One region of the Anaeromassilibacillus sp. D41t1_190614_C2 genome, then DNA from elsewhere that is predicted to be linked to it. Evidence: predicted binding sites of a transcription regulator. Region 1 holds the regulator's gene; the other holds the start of a gene.

Region 1 (6,306 bases):
GGGCGACAATGCCCTCCAACCGGTGGATTTCCTTGGTGGTGTTTTCGTACTTGCGCTGAACGGCCAGGTTGTCCTCTTCCTTTTGCCGGAGATAATTGGTATAGTTCCCCTTATAAAGCGTGAGTTTGTGATTTTCCATCTCAAAGGTACGGTTGGTGATGCGGTCGAGGAAGTAACGGTCATGGGAAATCACGATGAACGCGCCGGAATAGGCCCGCAGGAAATCCTCCAACCATTCCACGGACGTGATGTCCAGATGGTTTGTCGGTTCGTCCAGGAGCAAAAGATTGGCGCCACAGAGCAGCATTTTGGCGAGCTGAAGCTTCGCCTTCTGGCCGCCGCTCAACACGCCGATCGGCATTCCCATCTGCGCGTCATCAAACCCCAACCCTAGAAGGGTGGAACGCGCCCGCGCCCGGCAGGTGAGCCCGCCCAACCGGACGAACTGGTCGTTGAGGAGCGCTTGGCGCTCGATCAGCGCGTCGGTGGGATGCGCCTGCAATGCCAGGTTGATTTCTTCCAATTCCTTCTCCATTGCGAGCAGATCGGAAAAGACGGTGAGCACCTCGCTGTAGGCGCTGCGTTCCAAATCGCGGCAGACGTGCTGTTCCATATATCCCAGCACAGTGGCATTGGCCTTATAGATATTGCCGCTGTCGGCGTCGAGTTCCCCGGTTAAAATCTTAAAGAGGGTGGTTTTCCCGGAGCCATTGACCCCAACCAAGCCGACGCGGTCGTTTTCCTGAATCTCAAAGGAAGCATTGCGAAATACAAGGTCGGTGCCAAAGGATTTATTCAAATTGCTTGCACTCAGCAAAGCCATGGAAATTCTCCTTTTGTGGGCAAAGATGCCCGGTCATAAAAATAGGGAACGCCCAAAGACGTTCCCTTCCATTATAAAGAATTCCCAGCATGAAATCAAGATAGATGCTGCTTTAATACCTCGATGGATTTTTGCTGCCCCCGGATGAATTCCTCTGCGAGCTTTTTGGCCCCGGCATCGGCTTCATCCAGCTGGTTCAGCTTTTTGGTCATATCCACGATGCCCATGGTGGTGCCGTTGATCATCATCTCCGCGATATGCGTGGGGGAGGAATCTATCAGCGTGTTCATTTGTACTGAGCCCCACAGCATGGCTTTCTTCATGGCGGATTCCGCATCCGGGGTTTCGCCGGCCTCTGCAAGCATACGCTCGGTTTTGACAGCAAGCCCTTTGTAGGTTTGGCGCTGGCGCTCGATTTCTTCGCGCAGGCTTTCGTCTTTGACTTTTGGGGTGACCAGGTTGGTCGCTTCAATCCCCATATGGGAGGCCTCATAGAGTTCCTTTAACAGCTGGACATTTTGATTTTGGACCATACTTTTTGCCGCCTTTCTGTTTTTGGTTAGTATGTGCGCCGGCATGCCCGTTTAATCTGGCTTTTTTTCGGGGAGGATGGTATAATACAGTTCAGTGTAAGCGGCAGCGAACTTCAAATGATTTTTCCCAAGAGGTTTTGATGCAGCAATCAGCTGCAAATTCCCGGCTGCGATCGAAACACATGGGACAGACCGCCTGATGCAATGGCCTTATCCCTTCAAACGACGGGATTCAAACGTCAAAAGATGTGAAACGTGTTATAATAAAAAGAACGGTATCTAGCAAGAAAATGAGGTGTATGAATGATGCGAACAGGTATTTCCACAGCCTGTCTTTATCCTTTGGAGTTGGAGCGCTCCTTTCAAACGCTTCTCTCCCTGGATTTTCGTTTGTTTGAGGTGTTCTTAAATACTTTTTCAGAGTTTACGCCGGATTATCTGCGGCAACTGCGCAATGTGGCGGATGCATACGGTGCGGAGATTAAATCGGTACATCCGTTTACCTCCGGCTATGAAGGGTTCCTATTGTTTTCTGAATACGAACGCCGGTTTGAGGATAGTTTGGAGTTTTATAAACAGTATTTTGATGCGGCAAACTGTCTGGGTGCTTCGATTGTGGTGCTGCACGGGCAAAGGGACTATGCCAATGCTGGCATTTCCGAAGAGACCTATTTTGAACGGTATGCGGCGCTCTATGCGTTGGGGCAGTGCTACGGCGTAACCGTTGCGCAGGAAAATGTCAATAAGTTTCGCAGTGAGTCCCCTGGGTTTCTCCGGCGGATGCGCGCGTATCTGGGGGATACGTGCGCATTTGTGATCGACTTGAAGCAGGCAGTCCGCGCAGGGCAGGACCCTTTTGCGGTCTGTGAAGCCATGGGGGAGCGGATTGTCCATGTGCATATCAACGACAACGCCCCCGGCTACGATTGCCTGCTGCCTGGCCGCGGGACCGTGGATTTTCAGCGGTTCCGGGAGATGCTGCTCGGTTTTCATTACCAAGGAGATTTGATGATTGAGGTTTATCGCAAGAACTTTTCGGCCCTTTCGGAATTGCAGGAGGCAAGGGACGTTGTACAACAGCTCGTATAAAGGAAAAAGCGACCCTTTTCGGACAAAACATCTTGCATTTTTTCTCATAAATATGTTACAATTTGATAAAATCATACAATTTCTTGTGGAGGGGTAATAGCTGTGAAATGTCCGTATTGTGGTTATGATGAAAGTAAAGTGATCGATTCGCGCCCAACGGACGAAGGGGAACGTATTCGGCGGCGTAGGGAATGCTTAAAATGTGGGAAACGTTTCACAACTTATGAGGTCATCGAGACAGTTCCGATCATTGTCATTAAAAAGGATAAATCCCGCGAGAGCTTCGACCGCAATAAGTTGTTGAATGGCCTTTTGCGCGCCTGTGAGAAACGCCCGGTTTCCATTGATACCTTAGAGCGTGTTGTGGATGAAATCGAGGGAAGCTTGCAGAATTCCTTGGATCGCGAGGTCCCATCAAGCCTGATTGGAAAGTACGCGATGGAGAAATTGAAAACCATCGATGAGGTTGCATATGTGCGCTTTGCCTCTGTGTATCGTGAATTCAAGGATATTGCAACCTTTAAAGAAGAATTGGACCGGATGATGAAAGCCCGCAGGGATTGATTGTATACGAGAGAAGATGGCGCAGTTTTGTGCCATCTTTTTTATGGAGGGATTGCCATGGCGGTTGTAAATCCAAAGGTGGACGGTGGGAAGCCGTTTGATTGGGGAAAGGCATCCGCAGATTATGCAAAATATCGGGACATCTATCCCGAAATGTTTTACCGGCAGATTTTAGACGCCGGCCTATGTGTACAGGGGCAAACCGTTTTGGACTTGGGGACGGGCACGGGGGTTTTGCCGCGCAATCTGTATTGCTATGGCGCGCAGTTTGTAGGGATCGATCTTTCACCGGAACAGATTGAACAGGCCCGGCGGCTCGCAAAACAGGCGGGTATGCAGATCGATTTTTTTGCTTGCCCGGCGGAATCCGTGGATTTTCCGGATCATACTTTTGATGTGGTCACAGCGTGCCAGTGCTTTTTCTATTTTGATGCAAAGAAGCTTTTGCCAAACTTGCGGCGGATGCTCCGGCCCGGGGGACGGCTTGCGATCCTCTATATGGCATGGCTGCCGGGGGAGGACCCGATTGCACGTGCAAGCGAGCAATTGGTACTCCGCTATAATCCGTCGTGGAGCGGCGGGGGAGAGACCAGGCATCCCATCGAACTGCCTCCTGAAACCGAGATGTATTTTACGGTCGAACAGGAATACCTGTTCGATTTAAAGATTCCGTTCACCCGGGAAAGCTGGAACGGCAGAATGAAGGCATGCAGAGGGATCGGGGCGTCCCTCTCTGAAAAGGAAGTAGCGGCGTTTGAAGAAGCACATATGCAGCTTTTGCAGCAAATTGCGCCGGAACATTTTTTCATTGAACACTATGCGGCGATGACCGTTTTGCGCGTTAAAAAATAGGCCGGCCAGTGAAGCATTTTGGCCGTTTGCGAGGTTTATATATCGGAAGCCATGGTGCGCCTGTTCAGACAGAAGTGTGTTAGATGTTGTGCTGGATCGCCCACAATGGTTACAAAGGGATATAAACATATAAAAAAGACAAGCTGGGAAATCTTTTCCCAGCTTGTCTTTTTTATATAACCCATTGCCAATTATTCCACCAAGGGAATAGACGATTGCTCTTCTGTAGACGGTTCCGCAGGTTCGGAAAGCAACGCATCCGGATTTTCCGGACCCTTGCTGATGACGATGACCACCTGAGACCCATAGGGAAGTTCGCTCCCTTCCTCCAAGCCTTGGTAGCCGATCGCATAACCGGATGGAATCGTATCGCTGAATGCTTCGGCCTTTGTAGGGACAAAGCCTGCCGCGGTAACCGTTGTGGAAGCATCCGCGAGTGTTTTCCCAGCGATGGGCGGCAAGGTGCGGATCTCCGGACCCTTGCTTACCACCACAACGATGGAGCCGCCGCGTTCCATTTCTTCCCCAGGGGCAGGCGATTGCGAGATGACCTCCCCCTCCGGAACCGCATCGTTGAATTCTTCGGAGGAGCGGAGCACTTGATAGTCTGCCCCGGAGGAAGTGACCTCAATTAAGGAATCGTAGTTCTGCCCGATTAGGTTCGGAGCTTCGATCTTATCGTTTGGAATGGCCGACTCGCCAGGGGTTAACTGTAGCATAGCCGTTTCTTCGCCGCCGGATGCGTCGGAAGAGGATAAACTGGTTTCGGCTCCAGACTCCAGCCCTTCAGAGGTCTGTGTTTGGATAAAAGGCCCTCCATAAGAAAGCCAAATAACGCCGACGGCTGTAAACAAGACCAGCGCCACCAAGCAAGGAATTAACATCCAGGCCGCCGTGTGTTCTTTCTTTTGGGGAGGTTCCCGATTTTCGAGCCCTTGCGAAAGTTCCGGCCCCTCGATTGTAGCTGTAATCGTTGGTGCAGCGGAAAGCTCGGCACGCAACCGCTCAAATGTAGTTGTGCGTTTGTCCGGCATAACCTGCAGTGCATTCGCCAATGCTGTCACCACATGGGGCGGAATGGTGCGCAAAATATTGGTCGGAATCAAAAGCCGCGGGTCTTCCCGCCGCTTGAGGGCGTCCTGTGGCAATTCCCCGGTCAATGCAAAAAATAGGGAAGCTGCAAACCCATATACGTCCGTTGATTCATCGGGCACATACCCCATCACATACTGCTCGATGGCGGCACACCCCGGCGTCAGATCGGCCGGAAGATCGGCATCCGCACGGCGGACCGGCGCAATGCAAAAGCTTCCCAGGACCATCCTTCCATCCTTCATGATGCGCAGCGTATCGGGGGAAATCCCCAAATGGCTGATCTTTGCCGTATGCATGGTGCTCAGAGCGGAAAGGACCGGCATAAAAAGCTGCCGGGCGGCGTTCCAGTTGAGGTTGCCGCCGCTGCGTTCGACATAATAGCGCAGTGGAATGCTGTCGTGCCATTCGGATACGGTGTAAGCAGTGTGATTCTCCTCGAAGATATCGTAAATCTGGACAATTGTGGAGAGTTCCCGCAAATGGGCAATATCACGTGCATAGCTGAGAAAATCCGCAAGGTATTCGTTGAATGCCACTTCGTTGCCCGGCAGAATACGAATATCGGCCTCGCCGTCCGTACGTTCGCATAGGCTCTGCGGGAAGAATTCCCGCACTTCTACAGGCAGGCGGAGCACCGTATCGTATCCAATATAGGTCATGCCTTCGCCGTTGTTGGATTTCATACGTCCAACAATGTACCGGTTCTGTAACATAACCCGCAGAGGCAAGGCATGCGGCGCCTGTGGCTCGCCGGACTGGCAGCCGCAATTGGGACATTCACTTTTTCCGGCTGTATCCGACATACAGTTCATGCACAGGTTTTCATAACCAGCCATGTCGTTTCCTCCACTTCTGTGGAACCGCATGGTGGGGCGGCCGCTCTTTGCCGCCCGGTCCTTCATCCCCTTTGGTTGTTTGATGGGAAAGACCTTTCCAGGAAGCGCCCGCTTCCCGGTTCCTTCGACGGTTCCTAAACTTTATACATTACTATTGTTGCTGAAAGGAACCGTTTTTATTCCTCGTCGTCTTCGTCTGCGTTCTCCCAGTTGTGCCATACGTTCTGCACGTCGTCGTTGTCTTCCAAAGCGTCCAACAGGCGGCGCATCTTAGTGATGGCGTCCTCATCGGTCAGGGTGGTGTAGGTACTCGGCACCATTTCCACTTCCGCAGAGACGAATTCATATCCCTTTTGCGTCAGGTCGTCCAGCACGCCGCTGAAATCATCCGGCTCTGTATAGATCTCGAAGACATCCTCGTCCGCCTGGAAATCGGAAGCGCCCGCTTCGAGGCAGTCCTCCATGACCTTGTCCTCTTCCAATCCCTCACGCTCGATGACGAGTACACCCTTCT
Region 2 (5,145 bases), on a different contig from region 1:
CGTCCGCCGCCCTGTTTTTGAACACAGCGGGCAAGTTCTCGCTCATCAAGCGCATCCGGCACAACTTCCGCTTTGTCGCGTCGCCGGATCCGAAATATGCGGTGCAGTATTTCGACGATCACAACACCGCGCTTCAAATGGCCAAGGGCTGTGTGGCGGACACGCCCGCCATCGCCTATCAGAACAAGACGGATTTCCTCAAGCATTTCCTGAGCTTGAGCTATGAGAACGATCCCAGCGACCAGAGCTCGCACATCATCGCCCCGCTTGGAGCGATCCTTTCGCTGGTGCTGTGCATCGTGTACTATGTGTTAAACCAGGATGTGATCGGCGCAATCACCGTATTCGCGGCCGCCACCTGCATCAGCGTGCCGATGATGAATATGTTGAGCGTCAATTTCCCCCTCGCCCGCCTGAGCAAGCTGGCGACGCGCGTCGGGGCCATGGTGGTCGGCTATCCCGCGGTCGAGCACTTTTCCACGGCGAATGCGGTGATCCTCGATGCAAAGGACCTGTTCCCGAAGGGGACAGTGATCCTCAATGGGATTAAGACGTTTGGGGGCCAGCGCATCGACGACGCGATTGTCGATGCCACCGCGCTGATGTGCGCCACAGGGGGGCCCCTGAGCGACCTATTTGACCAGATTATCAAGAGCCACCACGACATCCTGCCGAAGATCGAGAACCTCAGCTATGAGGACGACAAGGGCGTTGTGGGCTGGGTCTCGGGCCGGAGAATTTTGGTCGGCAACCGCGACCTGATGAAGGGGTACGGCATCGAGCCGCCTTCGAGGGACTACGAAGAAAAATATCTGCTGGGGGGCAAGCAGGTGGTATACCTGGCTTCCGGCGGGGATCTCGTGGCTATGTTCGTCCTCTCTTACAATTCGGACCGCCGCCGTGCGGCGGAGCTGCGCCGGATGGAGGACAACGGGATCAGCCTGATCGTGCGCACCTGCGACCCGAATATTACGCCGCGCCTGCTGGCGCAGGTATTCGACCTGGACGAGCATGGGATCCGCGTGTTGCCGGAGCGCCTGGGACAGGAATATTTGAAGCTGGTTGAAGCGCCGGACGAGCGCACCGACGCCCTGCTTGCGACAAAGGGCCGCCCCACCGCGATGATGCGTATGCTGACCGCCTGCGTGCGGCAGCGCAGCAACATCTCTGTTGCGGTTGCGTTGCAGACCGTTGCGGTGATCTTGGGGTTCCTTCTGGTGGCGTTCCTGGCATGCTATTCCGGGTTGAAACAGCTCAGCACCGCCGCGCTGCTGTTGTTTGAACTGTTCTGGCTGGTGGCGGTGTTGATCGTACCGCGCCTGCGGAAGCCTTGATGGAGGGGCCTGGGATGGAATTCGACGCTGCCTGTAAACAGTATGAAGGGCAGGATCTGGGGGATGCAACGTTCACCGATTTGGAACTGCGCGGCATCCGCTTTGTCAATTGCCGCTTCCACGGCGCTTCGATGGGCGGCCTGATTACCCGCGATTGCGCCTTTTTGAACTGCAATTTTTCCTTTGCCTCGCTACACGGCAGCATGCATTACGCCACGCTGTTTCAGAACTGTACCTTCCATGGGGCCAGCCTGTTCAGCGCGGAGATGGAGGGCTGCAATTGCAGCGGCAGCAGTTTTGCCGGGGCCAATCTGACGGGCTTTGCGATCCGCGGCGGGAATTTTTCGGATACGGTGTTTGACGGCTGCGACCTGCGGCGCATGGATTTGCAGGGGGTCTGCCTGGCGCATGCGTTCTTCCGGGGGGCTAACCTGGAAAAGGCGGACCTGCGCGGCTGCGACTGTTCCCACGCGGTGTTTGCGGACGCCGCCCTGAAGGGGGCGGATCTGCGCGGCGCCAGGTTCAACGGCGTGGACGTCCGGCAGATGCGGTTCCAAGAGACCAAAATCGACCTGGAGCAAGCGGTCCGCTTCGCGGAGAGCTTGGGATGCATCGTATCCGGTTGATAGAGACGATGCAAGAGCCGTACGGTTTCTTCGCAGGATGCCGTGTAACTGGGCGAAGGGGTACCGGTGCCCAAGGATAAAAAATTTTTTTGTTGCGTTTGGCGAACAAATTATACAGAATGGAATCGACGCGCGGGGAGCAAGAACGGCTTCTTCCGCGCGTTTCCGGCGATTTGGGCCTTTTTTGGATAGGAAATTTGGGAAAATACGACATCTAGTATTTGTCAGACTATATATTGACACTGACCCCAATATGTAGTAAAATGCAATCCTGGTAAGAGGAGCTTGTAGAAGCAAGCAAAGCCGCGTAGAGCTGGCGGGAGCCGGTTCGGGAGGGCCTTTTCTAGGAGTTTTGCCCGGAAAGGGGCTTTTGCCGGGGCAGCCGCCGGTTGGGGCCGGCGTTTTGGAGCGCTGCCCGGGAGGGCTTTCCCTGGGATGCAAAAGAGAGGATGGAGACTTTGGCAATTCAAATCAAAAAACGGAACGGCGTTGTGGTGGAATTCGACGCCCAAAAGATCCGCAACGCGATTTTTAAGGCAAACGTGGCCGTCGCCGAGGAGGAGATGACGGGCACGGCGCTCGACGAGCTGACCAAGCGGGTGGCCAGCGCTTTTGCAGACGACGTGATCCCCACGGTAGAAGATGTACAGGACAAGGTGGAGGAAATGCTGATCGCGGAGGACTACGCGAAGACCGCGAAGGCGTACATCCTGTACCGCGCGGAGCACGCAAAGATCCGCCAGGCCGAGGGCGACCTGATGGACATCTACAAGGAGCTGACGTTCCGGGATGCGCGCGACGTGGACATCAAGCGCGAGAATGCAAACATCGATACGGACACCGCGATGGGGACCATGCTCAAATATGGTTCCGAGGGATCGAAATACTTTATCAACAACTATGTGCTGCCAAAGGATATTGCAGCGGCGCACATCAACGGCGACATCCACATCCACGACGAAGACTTCTATATGCTGACGGAAACCTGCTGCCAGATCGACCTGCTCAAGCTGTTTAAGGGCGGCTTTTGCACGGGCCACGGCTTCCTCCGTGAGCCGAACGACATCCGCAGCTATGCGGCGCTGGCCTGCATCGCGATCCAGGCCAATCAGAATGAGATGCACGGCGGCCAGAGCGTCCCGAATTTTGATTATTCCATGGCGCCGGGCGTGGCGAAGACCTTCCGCAAGGCGTATTACCGCGAGCTGGCCAAATACCTGCACATCACAAAGGCGATGTCCATGGACGACGCGAAAGCGTTGGCGGCCACAGTTCAAAAGGAGCTGCCCGGCCCGGTGACGCTCGGCAATGCCGGCGAGTACGGCGAGGCGGTTGCGGCGTATCTGCCGCGCCACCAGCGGGAGAACGGCTTTGAAGAGATCATCGAGGAGGAAGCCCGCGACGCCCACCGGTATGCGGTGGAGGCGGCGACCACCAGCACAAACGACGCCACCTATCAGGCGATGGAAGCCCTGGTGCACAATCTGAACACCATGCATTCCCGCGCAGGCGCGCAGGTGCCGTTTTCTTCGTTGAACTACGGGACCGATACATCCCCCGAGGCGCGCATGGTCATCCGGAACCTGCTGCTCGCCACGGACCGCGGCCTGGGCGACGGCGAAACCCCGATTTTCCCGGTGCAGATCTTCAAGGTGAAAGAGGGCGTCAATTACAACGAAGGAGACCCGAATTACGACCTGTTTCAACTGGCGTGCAAGGTCAGTGCCAAGCGCCTGTTCCCGAATTTCAGCTTCCTCGACGCGCCGTTCAACCTCCAGTACTACAAGGAGGGCGACTACGACACCGAGATCTCGTACATGGGCTGCCGGACCCGCGTGATGGGCAATGTGCACGACCGCACGCATGAGACCACCTGCGGACGCGGCAACCTGAGCTTTACCTCCATCAACCTGCCGCGCATCGGGATCGAGGCGAAGGGGGACATCAAGCGCTTCTACGAACTGCTGGATAAGCGCATCGACTTGGTGATCCGCCAGCTGCTGCACCGCTTCCAGATCCAGTGCGGCAAAAAGGTCTATAACTATCCCTTCCTGATGGGCCAGGGGGTCTGGCTCGATTCCGACAAGCTGGGCCCGGAGGACAACATCGCCGAGGTGCTCAAGCACGGGACCCTCAGCATCGGCTTTATCGGCCTGGCAGAGACGCTCAAGGCGCTCACCGGAAAGCACCACGGGGAGAGCGAAGAAAGCCAGAAGCTCGGCCTGGAGATCATCGGCTATATGCGCAAGCGCATGGACGACGAAAGCGAGAAGCGCGGGCTCAACTTTACGCTTTTGGCGACGCCAGCAGAGGGGCTGTCCGGCCGCTTTGTCCGCATCGACAAGAAGAAGTACGGTGTAATCCCCGGGATCACGGACCGCGAGTATTACACCAACAGTTTCCACATCCCGGTCTATTATCCGATCAACGCCTACCGCAAGATCCAGCTGGAGGCGCCCTATCATGCATTGACCAACGCGGGGCACATCAGCTATGTGGAGCTGGACGGCGACACCGCCAAGAATGTGGACGCATTCGAATCGATTATCCGCTGCATGAAGGAAGCCGGCATCGGCTATGGCTCGGTCAACCATCCGGTGGACCGCGACCCGGTCTGCGGCTATACCGGCGTGATCGACGACGTATGCCCGCGCTGCGGCCGGCATGAGGGCGAGGGCGTCCCGGTGGAAAAGCTCGACGAGCTGCGCAAGCGCTACCCCGGCGTGCCGCACTTTGCGGGAAAAACCTGAATAGAACCATGATCCATACATATCTAGAAATAAAATCAATCGAAAAAGGAGCTTGATAACAATGGCAACCACCCATGCAACAACGAATTTGGTCGGCGAGGGCGTCGGCTTTGAGAGAATCCGCCGGATTACCGGTTATCTGGTCGGCACGATCGACCGTTTCAACGATGCAAAGCGCGCGGAAGAGCACGACCGTGTAAAACATGGCCTCTCTAAGAATTAGTGGCGTCGTGCCGGAGTCCATTGTGGACGGCAAGGGCATCCGCTATGTGATCTTTACGCAGGGATGCCCGCACCACTGCCCCGGCTGCCACAATCCCCAGACGCACGATTTCGAGGGCGGCTATGTGGTGGATACGGACGGCCTCCTGGAGGAGATGCGGCAAGACCCGCTGCTCAAAGGGGTGACCTTCAGCGGAGGGGAGCCGTTTTGCC

What was found. Region 1 encodes NrdR, which represses ribonucleotide reductase genes. Its sites were predicted from a motif close to CACNANATNTNGTG; they were not measured.
Region 2: a site for NrdR is predicted at 2,208-2,221, ahead of I2G69_RS05565 (anaerobic ribonucleoside triphosphate reductase). Genes of this name have one in related genera too.

What each region holds. Positions count from the first base shown of each region.
Region 1 covers NZ_JADMOD010000001.1:369,305-375,610, forward strand. The annotation lists gene abc-f (ribosomal protection-like ABC-F family protein) at 1-823, opposite strand, end outside; gene I2G69_RS01570 (hypothetical protein) at 919-1,356, opposite strand; gene I2G69_RS01575 (sugar phosphate isomerase/epimerase family protein) at 1,660-2,445, shown strand; gene nrdR (transcriptional regulator NrdR) at 2,548-3,009, shown strand; gene I2G69_RS01585 (class I SAM-dependent methyltransferase) at 3,067-3,861, shown strand; gene I2G69_RS01590 (PASTA domain-containing protein) at 4,053-5,792, opposite strand; gene I2G69_RS01595 (YebC/PmpR family DNA-binding transcriptional regulator) at 5,969-6,306, opposite strand, start outside.
Region 2 covers NZ_JADMOD010000004.1:107,183-112,327, reverse strand. The annotation lists gene I2G69_RS05575 (hypothetical protein) at 1-1,334, shown strand, start outside; gene I2G69_RS05570 (pentapeptide repeat-containing protein) at 1,349-1,960, shown strand; gene I2G69_RS05565 (anaerobic ribonucleoside triphosphate reductase) at 2,410-4,710, shown strand; partial or broken gene nrdD (anaerobic ribonucleoside-triphosphate reductase) at 4,820-4,933, shown strand; gene nrdG (anaerobic ribonucleoside-triphosphate reductase activating protein) at 4,914-5,145, shown strand, end outside.